3 regions of the Serratia sp. JSRIV002 genome follow, and region 1 is predicted to be linked to each of the others. Evidence: predicted binding sites of a transcription regulator. Region 1 holds the regulator's gene; each other region holds the start of a gene.
The links. Region 1 encodes Fur, which represses iron uptake genes when iron is present. Its sites were predicted from a motif close to ATAATAATGAGAACNACTATCAA; they were not measured.
Positions count from the first base shown of each region.

Region 2: the regulator Fur is predicted to act here: its motif matches at 1,416-1,438, upstream of exbB (tol-pal system-associated acyl-CoA thioesterase).
Region 3: the regulator Fur is predicted to act here: its motif matches at 2,456-2,478, upstream of fepD (Fe(3+)-siderophore ABC transporter permease).

Region 1 covers NZ_CP074143.1:1,720,470-1,724,720, reverse strand. Annotated here, with positions in the region: gene ybfF (esterase) at 1-596, shown strand, start outside; gene ybfE (LexA regulated protein) at 844-1,131, shown strand; gene fldA (flavodoxin FldA) at 1,335-1,874, shown strand; gene fur (ferric iron uptake transcriptional regulator) at 2,200-2,646, shown strand; gene KGP26_RS07970 (beta-N-acetylhexosaminidase) at 2,829-4,251, opposite strand, start outside.
Region 2 covers NZ_CP074143.1:5,179,188-5,183,438, reverse strand. Annotated here, with positions in the region: gene KGP26_RS24300 (LysR family transcriptional regulator) at 1-267, shown strand, start outside; gene KGP26_RS24295 (DedA family protein) at 282-938, opposite strand; gene exbB (tol-pal system-associated acyl-CoA thioesterase) at 1,508-2,500, shown strand; gene exbD (TonB system transport protein ExbD) at 2,504-2,926, shown strand; gene cui (colicin immunity protein Cui) at 3,071-3,745, shown strand; gene KGP26_RS24275 (colicin-like pore-forming protein) at 3,762-4,251, opposite strand, start outside.
Region 3 covers NZ_CP074143.1:4,229,286-4,233,536, forward strand. Annotated here, with positions in the region: gene fepB (Fe2+-enterobactin ABC transporter substrate-binding protein) at 124-1,083, shown strand; gene entS (enterobactin transporter EntS) at 1,070-2,338, opposite strand; gene fepD (Fe(3+)-siderophore ABC transporter permease) at 2,499-3,572, shown strand; gene fepG (iron-enterobactin ABC transporter permease) at 3,574-4,251, shown strand, end outside.

The sequences.
Region 1 (4,251 bases):
GCGCAGCGGAGATGACCTACCCGGCGATGGCGCAGGATCTGTTGACGTTGTTAGACGACTTGCAAATCGAGCGAGCCATCGTGATCGGCCACTCAATGGGCGGCAAAGCAGCAATGGCATTGACCGCGCTAGCCCCGGAGCGAATTGAACGGCTGGTGGCGATCGATATCGCCCCGGTGGATTACGACACTCGCCGCCATGACCAGATCTTTACCGCACTGCAGGCCGTCACCGATGCGGGTATCACCCAGCGTCAGCAGGCTGCACAGCTCATGCGAGCCACGCTGCATGAAGAAGGCGTGATCCAGTTTCTGCTGAAATCTTTCCATGCTGGCAGTTGGCGGTTCAACCTGCCGGTGCTGATCGAGCAATATGAGAACATTATCGGCTGGCAAGAGGTTCCACCCTGGCCGCACCCGACGCTGTTTATCCGTGGTGGCCTCTCGCCTTACGTGCAGGATAGCTACCGCGATGACATCGCCCGCCAGTTCCCGCAGGCACGCGCCTATGTGGTTGCAGGTTCCGGCCACTGGGTCCATGCGGAGAAGCCGGACGCTGTATTACGGGCAATCCACCGCTTTATTGACCAGCCCTGAGCCCAAGTGGCGAAAAAACGCGCTAGAGAGAATAGCTTAGCGCGTTTGTAGCTAAGTTAGGCATTGTCGTCGCTCCATCTGCTGGGGTAATATGGCGCGCTATAATTTTGCCACCCTGTCCAGGTGTGAAGCTGCGCTTGGCTGGGGGTGAATTTGGGTTAGGGTTTATTGGCCCGAATTGTGTAAATCGAACCGTCTGGAAGCGTAAACCGCTTTTTGATGCAAACTCCCTTGCAGTAGCGCAACAATGGCAAAAGAACAAACGGATCGCACGACGCTGGATCTGTTCGCAGATGAACGCCGTCCAGGGCGCCCGAAAACCAACCCGCTTTCCCGTGATGAACAGCTTAGAATTAATAAGCGTAATCAGCTACGACGGGACAAAGTGCGTGGATTACGGCGTGTAGAGCTGAAAATCAACGCAGACGCGGTAGATGCTCTCAACAAACTGGCCGACCAGCGCAATATCAGCCGCAGCGAATTGATCGAACAAATGCTGTTGGCCCAACTGGCAGAAGAACAGCCAGAACACTGATCTCTGCCGCCGCACGCGCGGCACGGCGTTAAGGATGACGCCAGATCGGTTCCACCTCCGCAGAGGCATCGCATAAACGCGATAAAACCTCAGGGCAAATTTCTGGCATGATACGCATTTACGGCTGAGCAAGCCTGCCCTTGGCAGCGCCTCAGGCCGCGTTTACGCAACACATTCATTTGAATTAAAAGGTTATCTTTACTATGGCTCATGTAGGCATTTTCTTTGGCAGCGACACTGGCAATACCGAAAACATTGCCAAGATGATCCAAAAGACGCTTCAGCAAAAATTCGGCAACGACGTGGCAGAAATCCACGACATCGCCAAAAGCAGCAAAGAAGATCTGGCAGCGTTTGATATCCTGCTGCTCGGTATCCCAACCTGGTACTATGGCGAAGCCCAGTGCGACTGGGATGATTTCTTCCCGACGCTGGAAGACATCGACTTTAACGGCAAGCTGGTGGCGCTGTTTGGCTGTGGCGATCAGGAAGACTACGCGGAATATTTCTGCGATGCGATGGGCACCATCCGCGACATCATTGAACCACGCGGTGCGGCCATCGTCGGCCACTGGCCAACCAAAGGCTACCATTTTGAAGCCTCCAAGGGTCTGGCTGATGATGATCACTTTGTCGGGCTGGCCATTGACGAAGATCGTCAACCTGAGCTGACCAACGAACGTGTAGACGCCTGGGTCAAGCAAATCAGTGAAGAGCTGAGCCTGGCCGAGATCGTCGGCTAAACCTCTGCCTCGGCGGATACGTAGCACATAGTAAGGGCGCCGTAGAGCGCGCCCTTCTGTTATCGGCATCACGGATTAGAGCAATAGAAGCTACAAGTTTGTAACTTCCTACCTCGCCACGGTAGACTGAGATATCGGTTTATCCCATCCATCAAAGCTTTGCATGATTACCCTGTAAACGTGCAAAGATAGGTTTGTTAACAACCGGCGGTTTCTATTTGCAGCAACCGGTTCTATAATGAGACGCAATTAACGCTTTGTGCCAACCGATGCCATAGGCGAGAACGCCTCAACTTGATTAGCATAGTAACAGGACTGAATCCGCATGACTGATAACAACTCCGCATTGAAGAAGGCTGGCTTAAAAGTCACTCTTCCGCGACTCAAAATCCTGGAAGTCTTGCAGGATCCGGCATGCCATCACGTCAGTGCGGAAGATCTGTACAAAAAACTGATAGATATGGGTGAAGAAATTGGCCTGGCCACGGTATACCGTGTGCTGAACCAGTTTGACGACGCAGGTATTGTGACCCGCCACAATTTTGAAGGTGGCAAGTCGGTTTTCGAACTGACTCAGCAGCACCACCACGATCACCTGATTTGCCTGGACTGCGGCAAAGTGATCGAGTTCAGCGACGAATCCATCGAAGTGCGTCAGCGCGATATCGCCAAGCAACACGGTATCAAGCTCACCAACCACAGCCTGTACCTGTACGGCCACTGTGAAACCGGTGATTGCCGCGAGAACGAAACGCTGCACAACAAGAACTGATCCTGGCCCGCCAGAACGCGAAAACCGCCTACACGGCGGTTTTTTTATGCCTAAATGACAGATAAAAAAATCCCCGGACAGGCCCGGGGAAAAATATCCACTCAATTATCACAATTGCAGTTTTCTCTCACCTCGCACTATCTCAGCCCACCTACCGACACGTAGGCGGGCGGAGTTCTCACTTACGCTTTTACTGGCTCGGCACGGCTGAAGCGTTTGCCATCCGGGCTAATCGCGCGGATTTGCACATCTCCCGCTACCGCAGGGCGCGCTTTATCGTCATAACGCTGCCACTGTTTGCCGCCGTCGGTGGAATATTCAATTCCCAGGCCAGGCAGAGCAATATTCGCCTCCAACTTGCCACCGATGATGCGTGCACCAGGGACCGGCAGGCGATAACTCACCCCCGCTTTATCCATCTTGGCCAGCTCACGTTGGCCAATCAGGTTGGCAAAGCGCAGCCAGTCCTGATCCAGGGTTTTGGTATCGACCTGATGGGTTTCGCCACCTTTGTACTCACGGCCAGCTTTGTAATCCTGTTCCCAGCTTGCACGGTGCCATGCACGTTCTGCAAGCGACACGGCACGTGGGTAAATCATGTATTCCATCTGCTGGTCGGTACGTACCACTTCGCTCCACAGCTGGGCGGAAAGACCGTATGCGCCCGGCCATGGTTTATCGCTCTTGGCGGTGAAGTGGTTACCGTCACGGTCCACCGAAGTTTCGGCGTTCTGCGGCAGGTTATTCGGTGCAAAGCTGAAGATCTTCTGCTCGTCGCTGAAACGGGTGCCCCAATAGTAACCGTGCTCGTCCGGGCTGACTTCATACGGGAAGTCCATGTAGACGTAGTCCGGGTTAGAGATCACCACGTCATAACCCTTGTTCGCCCAGTCGTTAGCCGAGTCGAAACCACCCCAGTACAGGGTATCCCAGAAGTTCACCGCCACATGGTTGGTCGCGAAGGCCTTCGAGTCTTTGGCATCTTTCAGGCCGTCCTGCCACGCCTGCATTCTGTCAATGCCGTGTGCTTTCACCAACTGGCTGACTTCCAGACCGAAGTAGCTTGGCAAGTGTTCCATATCTTCCACTTTGCCGTCTTTGATGATGGCCTGGCAAACCTGCGACTTGGCCCACGGCTTGTCTTCTTTGCTCAGATCGAGGATGCCCTTGCCCGCTTCCGGGTTTTTCACGTCGGTATAGCCAGCGCCCAGACGGATGTTCTTCGCTTCGTCCCCACCAAAGTGCCAGGTTTTCAGCGGCTGACCGGCCTCTTTGTGCATCTGGGCCACTTCACCAATCACTTTGTCCACGAAGTTTTTGGACGAATCCAGGCATGGGTTCAGGTAGCTCTGGCGGTTGAAGTATTGCACCGAGGTGGTGTTGGAGGTATCGGTCGGATCCACCAGGCGGAACTCGTTGGCTTCTTTCTCTTTCCCTTCGGCAAGCAGTTTCTTGTAGCGAGCTTCCATGGAAATAATCGCCGCACGGGCGTGCGCCGGCATGTCGATCTCAGGGATCACTTCAATCTGGCGTGCCTGAGCATATTTAACGATGTCGATATAGTCCTGACGGGAGAAGAAGCCACCGTGCGGTGCCGGGCCAGAG
Region 2 (4,251 bases), 2.6 Mb from region 1:
GAAGTGATGCCTAAACCCCGTTTGTTGATGGACGATCTGCAGGCGATTGCCGACGCGGCGGTGGCCGGGTTTGGCATTGCCTGGCTGCCATGCTGGCTAATCCGTGATGCCTTGCTGGAAGGCCGATTGCAGCAGGTATTGGGGGAGGTACCAGGGAAAGACTTTGAGGTGCATGCCGTCTGGCCGCTTACGCCGCATTTACCCTTGAAAGTGCGGCTGGCGGTGGATGCGCTGGTCAGCCACCTGCCCGCGAGGATGGCGCTATAGCCGCGCCACCCGATTCAGGAAGCGCGTTTTTTACGCCAAACGACCAGCATCACGCCCAGCAGCCCAACGACCAACAGCACCATCGGCAGGATCATCAGCCCGGCCATCACCTGATCTTCGTGGCGTTTCACCAGTGGGATTTGGCTAAAGGCATAGCCTAGCGTGACTACCGAGCCTACCCACAGCAAGCCGCTGAGCCAGTTAAAGATTTGAAAACGGGCGCTATTGAGGCCCGAGATACCGGCCATGGTAGGCAACAGGGTGCGTACAAACGCCAGGAAACGGCCAATCAGCAAAGCGACCAGGCCGTGGCGGTTAAACAGCATGTGCGCGCGCTGGTGGTATTGCGCTGGTAGCTGTAGCAACCAGCCTTTCACCACCGAGGTATGGCCAAGCCATCGCCCTTGCAGATAGCTGAGCCAACAGCCAAGGCTGGCGGCGACCGTCAGAATAATCAGCGTGGGGATAAAGTTCATCACGCCTTTGGCGATCAAGGCACCGGCCAACAGCAGTAAGCTATCTCCGGGCAGGAAGGAAGCGGGCAACAAACCGTTTTCCAAAAACAAGGTGGTAAAAAGGACGGCATAAACCACCCAAATCACGCTGGGATCGGCAAGTGCAGTAAAGTCTTGCGTCCACAGTGCGTGAACAATTTCTCTTAATACATCCATTCTTTATCCTGGGGTGCCTGGGCTGACTTTCTATAGGCTACCGTGCTGTTATAGCCATGCTCACCGGTAAATATAGGCCACACACGGCGGTGAGGCCCTTGAGCACCATATAGTGTACCGCTATTAGCTTAAGCGGACATTAAACAGAGCATAGAAAATGTGGTAAAGGCCGTAAAACTCGGAAAAAGTACAGGCGACCGTCGGTATGGCCAAGTAAAAACGCCGTAAAACCTTGTACCTTGCTGTGTGATTTTATCTAGCCCTTATGTAGGGGGATGCATGCCTCGCTTGCAGACGTTTTCCCGCAGTGATGGCTGAGCTATTCACACCGTTTGTGGCCTGTTGGGGTAAAAAGCAGCATTTTGAGTGATGATTTTGTTAGCATTATGGGGGGGCAATGTTATGCCAAACGACGCGCAAACCCTGATAGTGACTGGGGTTGTATCATTTTTTGCTCGTCGATGCGTAATTCTTCAAATAATAATGATAACTACTATCAATCCCTGATTGGTTTGATATGATCGCACGCTGAATTCTTCCTTCAATGTTGAAATGGGTGGAGGCACAGCGTGAAAACGGCTGGCAAAATGACAAATCAAAGTGCTCAGGGCGCAGGCCGTGGGCAATGGGGCGCATTGGGGCGCAGTGTGATCGCCTCACTGGTATTGGTGGTGGGGTTGGCGGGCAACGCTCAGGCGGCACCGGCCACTGCACCAGCAGTCGCTGAAAGCGTTGCCGCGGCAACGACACCGGCCACACCAACAGCGGTAACCCCAGTGGCGGGTACCCCGGAAAATATCACCCCGGTTAATCCTGAACCGACCATCCAACCGCCTGAAACGCGCGGCATGGACCTTTCCGTCTGGGGCATGTATCAGCACGCCGACATCGTGGTGAAAATCGTGATGATTGGCCTGGTGCTGGCGTCTATTGTCACCTGGACCATTCTGTTTGCCAAAGGCAGCGAGCTGTTTCGTTCCAAGCGCCGTCTGCGCCGTGAGCAGTTGGCGCTGGCCGACGTGCGTTCGCTGGACGATGCCTCCGAACTGGCGCAAGATTTCTCACAAGAGAGCATCACTGCGGTGCTGCTGCAAGACGCGCAGAACGAACTGGAACTGTCGGCGGCCTCTAACGACAATAACGGTATTAAAGAGCGTACCGGTTTCCGTCTGGAACGCCGTGTAGCGGCCTACGGGCGTCAGTTGGGGCGCGGCAATGGCTTCCTGGCCACCATCGGCGCCATTTCACCGTTTGTCGGCCTGTTTGGTACCGTATGGGGCATCATGAACAGCTTTATCGGCATTGCCCATTCGCAAACCACTAACCTGGCGGTCGTTGCCCCGGGGATTGCGGAAGCCTTGCTGGCCACTGCGCTCGGTCTGGTTGCAGCAATCCCTGCGGTAGTGATCTACAACATCTTTGCTCGTGTCATCGGCGGCCACCGTGCTCAGGTGGGCGATGTGGCGGCACAGGTGCTGCTGCTGTTGGGCCGCGATCTGGATCTGGCGGCCTCGGCCGATGCCAAACGTTCGCAGCATGCGCACCAACTGCGGGTGGGGTGAGTTATGGCGATGCGCTTAAATGAAGATCTGGACGACAGCGGCGAACTGCATGAAATCAACGTGACGCCGTTTATCGACGTCATGCTGGTGCTGTTGATCATCTTTATGGTGGCTGCGCCGCTGGCAACGGTAGATATTCGTGTCGATCTGCCCGCTTCTTCCGCCAAACCGCAGCCGCGCCCGGAAAAACCGGTGTTCCTGTCGGTGAAGGCAGACAAGCAGCTATACGTGGGCGATGAGCCGGTGACGGCGGAACAGCTGACGGCGGTGCTGGATCAACGTACGCAGGCGAATAAAGAAACCACCATCTTTTTCCAGGCGGACAAGACCGTAGATTATGAAACGCTGATGAGCGTGATGGATACGCTACGCAAAGCCGGCTACCTGAAAGTGGGGCTGGTGGGAATGGAAGGTGTGGCCAAGTAACGCTTAACACCGCGGTTAAAAACATTCGAAGGGGCTAATTATCAGCCCCTTCGTCTTATCTAAGTTTCAACCTTAAAATCCTCACGACTTGTGTTGTCGTAATCACAGTACCTGCTTTTATTCAACGCCAGTAGTGGTTATAAAATGCACTGCAGGCTGAGAGGTTCTGGGTGTCGCGTTTTTTTGCTGAAAGACTGGCATACATCAATTGATAATGATAATCTTTATCAATTGATGTCGTTCTTTGACGAGATAGAGACGACAAAGTATTTACAGCAAGGTGCAGGAGGAATGATGCAAGAGGAAGAAGGAAGTTTTGCTTCGAGAAAGCTGTTTAAGGTATTAGCTGTTGGGCTATGTCCCTTGTTTTTACTTTTTTGTTACTTTAAATTAAACCCAACTTCCCAACTATTTGAACTGGGCGTTGAAATAGCCAAAATTCACCCGGTAAATATATCCTCTGATAATATGTTATTAAGTCCAGCCTTAGGGTTGTATTGCAAGCTAGCACTATTATTTGCTGTTTACTTTGTCATTAAATACAAAAACCATCTAAAGCTTAAGCTTAGTGGTGTCGGTTTGTATTCGATAATAGTCAGGTTTGTTCTCTTCTCTATCGTTTATGCTATATATATTTATATGTTTATTTTCTGCTCTCTTGATGTATCTCATGGGAATCGGTTGCTTAAATTTTTATCCTCTAATGATTATTTACTTTTTATCTATTACGTAATGATTTTCACCCTGTTGTATTTTTTTACTTCACTTTTTCTATGGTTTTTAGTGAGGTTTCCATCAGAGTATAAAACCCGACGATAAGTTCGTCGGGTTTATGTTAATTCAACAGATTAATGAGTTTGTTGTTCAATGCTTCAGCAAGTGAAGCATCAATATAAGATGAGACAATGCTAATTCCTATGGTTACGCTTATGATTAACGCGGTTGATAGCAATGCGGGTATTGTAAAAATAGAAAATAATCCAGCAACTATTGCCAAGGCAACACTAGACGCAACTCCACTCAACACCATAGCTTCCACCTCTAACATCAGTGGCTTCCAATTCCCAGATTCGTAGCCCTCTATACTTTTTTCGCGTATTTTCTCAGCCTTAATCACCAGATCTGCGACTTTAAATAATCGGCCAAAATTACTGAGCTTGTTTGCCATGTCGTTAACATTCGTATACCTCCAGGCATGAATAATAGCATCTCTGTCTCCTTTGTTGATTTTCATACCAGGGGTTGACATAATTTTATTTAAAGATGCCATTGCATCATTAAAGTTTCTTATTCTCTTTCCTTGGAAATTTTTAATGTTATTGGCA
Region 3 (4,251 bases), 2.5 Mb from region 1:
AAGTACCTGCCAGAACTGACCATGTCAATAAACGTAACCTCTTCTGCTAACCCACATTAAGGGGTAAACTTGGTGGTTTATGACCAATGAATGATAATCATTCGGATTAAAAGGATCTCACCGATGTCAATCCCCCTGCGGCTCAGCCTGGCGCTGTTTGGCCTGCTGGCGTTGAGCGTTGCCCAAGCCGAGACTCAAGCCTGGCCGCGCAGTATCGAAACCTCACACGGCGTTATCACCCTTAAACAACCTCCACAGCGCATCGTCTCCACCAGCGTGACGGTCACCGGTACGCTGTTGGCGATCGACGCTCCGGTGATCGCCAGCGGAGCCACCAGCCCAAACAACCGGCTATCGGATCGGCAGGGCTTTTTCCACCAGTGGGGAGAGATTGCGGCCAAACGTGGAGTGAAGCGGTTATATATTGGTGAACCCAACGCCGAGGCAATCGCCGGTGAGGCACCTGACCTGATTGTGATGTCCGCTACCGGGGCCGATTCTGCGGTGCGCCTGTACGATCAGCTGTCGGCCATCGCTCCGGTGCTGGTGGTGAACTACGACGATAAAAGCTGGCAGGAACTGGCCAACATCCTCGGCGTAGCGACCGGCCATGAAGCACAAGCGGAGAAGATCGTCAGCGAGTTTGATCGCCGTGAGAAAACGCTGAAACAGCAGATGACATTGCCACCACAGCCCATAACGGCACTGGTATTTCGCAGCGATGGCAAGAATGCCAACCTGTGGACCGCAGACTCATCCCAAGGGCAACTGCTGCAACAGCTAGGCTTTACCCTGGCCACTTTGCCACCAAAACTCAACGCCAGCACCAGCCAAGGGGCGCGTAAAGATATCGTCCAACTTGGCGGTGAAAACCTGGCAGAAGGCTTGAATGGGCAAACGCTGCTGTTATTCGCCAACGATGAAAGTGATGCACAGCGGCTGATGAGCAACAGTTTCCTGGCTCATCTGCCAGCGGTGGAGAATAAGCGGGTTTACCCATTGGGGAACGACACCTTCCGCCTGGATTATTACAGCGCCAGCAACTTGCTGACGCGTCTGGAAAAGCTGTTTATTTCTCCGTAGCCGCAACGGCGGGTTGGAGTTTATCGCTCTGCCCGCCCATGCTCACGTTGCGCAAACCACGCATGGCAAACGCCAGCACCACGGCCAGCAGCGCCGCACCAAAACCGAAGCTGGTAGAGCTCATCGCTGGCAGCATAAATGCCCCCATCGCGCCGAGCAGCAAGGCACCAAGCGCATCCCCTACAACGTTCTGCGCGGTCCACAGGCCGTTAATCCGGCCCAGAAACGCGTCCGGCGTCAGGTTCTGTATCAGGCCATATTGCAGCAGCGAGTTCAGCGCGCTGAGGTAGCCAAACACCACCAGGCACAACAGCGCCATACCGTACCAAGGCATCAGGCCAAACAGCCCCACGGCCACGAAAGCCGCTATCGCCGTTATCAACATCATCCAGCCCGGCCGCGCCACCTGAGCCACCCGGCCACTGGTAAATGCGCCAATCGCCGCCCCTAATGGCACCGCCGCATACATGATCCCCAGGCTCTGGGTAGTGACCTGCCACATACCGGAGATGGCCGGATATAACACGCGCACCGCGCTGGCCATGGTCATCAACGCACCAATCAGCGCCACCATGCCAATCACCTTGTTCTGGAACAGGAAGGTGAAGCCGCCGATCAGCGCCCGCAACGGATGTTCACGCGGCTGCGGTGGTGGTGGCAACTGAGGCAATTTTAATAGCGGGATCAAAGTGATCAGCGTCCCCAAGGCCGCCAGCGCATAGTTCCAGCTGATACCTGCCCCAGCGATCACCAACCCGCCGATAGCGGGAGACAGGATCGACCCAAAGCGTACGGTCAGCATGCTGATGGCCCCGGCCTGCACGATATTCTCACGGCCAACGATCGCCGGTGTCGCCGCCAGCAACGCCGTCACGCCTACCGCACCAAAAAATCCGTCCCATACCGCTAGCAGATAAATCGCCGTTAGCGAAGGTGCAGGCAGCGCAGCATTGAGGCACAACCCCAGAAAGCCCACACCGCAGGTTGAGCGCGCAAACAGGATCAACCGACGGCGTTCATAGCGATCGGCCAGCACCCCGCCCATCAGCAAACCGGCAAACATTCCGCCGCCCGCCAGGGTCACCGCAAGCCCAACCAACAGAGTTGACCCAGTCAGCGCCTGGATCTGCACCGGAATGGCGATCGCCATCAGGCCCAATGCCAGGATCGAAATAAAACGGGCGCAGAATACGGCACGAAAAGCGGGGTTGGTCCTAAGCAGGCTAAAATCGAGCAAAATAGAGGGTTTATTCATTTTGTTATCACCACAACTTATATCCTTGATCTTCCACAAACAACGACACGATATTCGAGAGGCTCAGCGCTAGTGCTGGTCAGGCTGCCATGCTACCATAGATAAATACAATCAATAATGATAATAGATATCATTGATATTCAGTTAATAATGGGCTGTCATGTTCCGGCTTACACCTAATTGCTCTCCTCCGCTTCCTGACCGCAGGGGCACTCTGTTTATGGGGTTATCCCGCTCCTTCTGGCTGCGCCTGTTTGGCCTGCTGTGCGCCTTTGTCGTGCTGTTGCTGGTGATGATGCTCAGCCTGTCGCTGGGGGCTAAATCCATTCCTTTCACTAACGTCGTTGCCGCGCTGAATGGCCAATGCAGCGGCGCAGACTGCGTCATCATTACCGAAGCACGCCTGCCACGCACGCTGATCGGCGTGTTGGCTGGCATCGCACTTGGGCTGGCTGGCGCGCTCATGCAAACCCTCACCCGCAACCCGCTGGCAGACCCTGGTATCTTGGGGGTTAACTCCGGAGCCGGTTTCGCCGTGGTGTTGGGCATTACCTTCTTTGGTGCGACCGACGTCAGCCAATATCTGTGGTTCGCCTTTGCCGGTGCGCTGTTTGCCTCGCTGTTGGTGGCGCTGGTAGGCGCAATGGGCGGCAGCCGCGTTAATCCTGTACGCCTGACGCTAGCCGGGGTGGCGCTGGCCGCCGTGTTGGAAGGGATGACCACCGGCATCGCTCTGCTCAATCCTTTGGTGTTCGATCAGCTGCGTTTTTGGCAAGCTGGCACACTGGACATTCAGAATATGGCGGTAGTGCGCAGCGTCGCATTGCCAATCCTGCTGGGCACGTTGATCACTCTGTGGCTTAGCAAGGCGTTGAACAGCTTAAGTATGGGGAGTGAGCTTGCAGCGGCGCTCGGCACCGGAATTATTCGCACCCAACTGCTTGGCCTGTTAGCTATTACGCTGCTGTGTGGCGGAGCTACCGCCGCCGTTGGTCCTATCGCCTTTGTCGGGCTGATGATGCCCCACATTGCCCGGCGGCTGGCAGGGTCAGAACTCAACTGGATGCTGCCCTGGACGCTGGTTTTAACGCCGATCCTGCTACTGAGCGCTGATTTACTGGGCCGCTTTCTGGTCGCGGGGGAACTGCGGGTCTCCATCGTACTTTCCCTGATCGGCGCGCCGATGTTGATTATGTTGGTGCGCCAGCGCCGTATGTTCCGGCGGGGAGGATAAGATGAGCCTGTTGGTTTCCCGCCAAATCCTTACCAAAAAACCGTTTCGGTTGGCGCGTCCGTTGGCGACTGCCCTGCTGTTGTTATTCGCCTGCCTTGCCCTGGCGGTATATGCCCTCGGTTCTGGAACCTTGCAACTCAGCGCGGCGCAGGTGATCGACGCGCTACGCGGCGAAGGTCCGACCAATCTTGCGGTGATCGTCACCCAGTGGCGTTTGCCTCGCGTCGCTATGGCGTTACTGTTGGGGGCGGCGCTCGGCCTGAGCGGTGCGATTTTCCAGTCATTATTGCGTAACCCACTCGGCAGCCCTGACGTTATTGGTTTCAATACGGGAGCCTATAGCGGCGTGCTGGTCGCCATCGTGCTGTTTAACAGCAGCGTTATCGGCATTACCTCTGGGGCGTTGGCCGGTGGCCTGCTTACCGCCGGGGTAGTTTATCTGTTGGCCTGGAGTAACGGGGTAGAAACCTTCCGCCTGATTATTGTCGGGATTGCCGTTCGCGCCCTGCTGCTGGCCGCCAATACCTGGATGATCATCAGCGCCTCATTGGAAGCGTCCATGACCGCTGGGCTATGGTATGCCGGATCCCTCAACGGCATCACCTGGGCGAAAAGCCTGCCGGTGCTGGCGGTACTGCTGCTGACGTTACTGGTATTGATGACGTTGACAAGACGTATG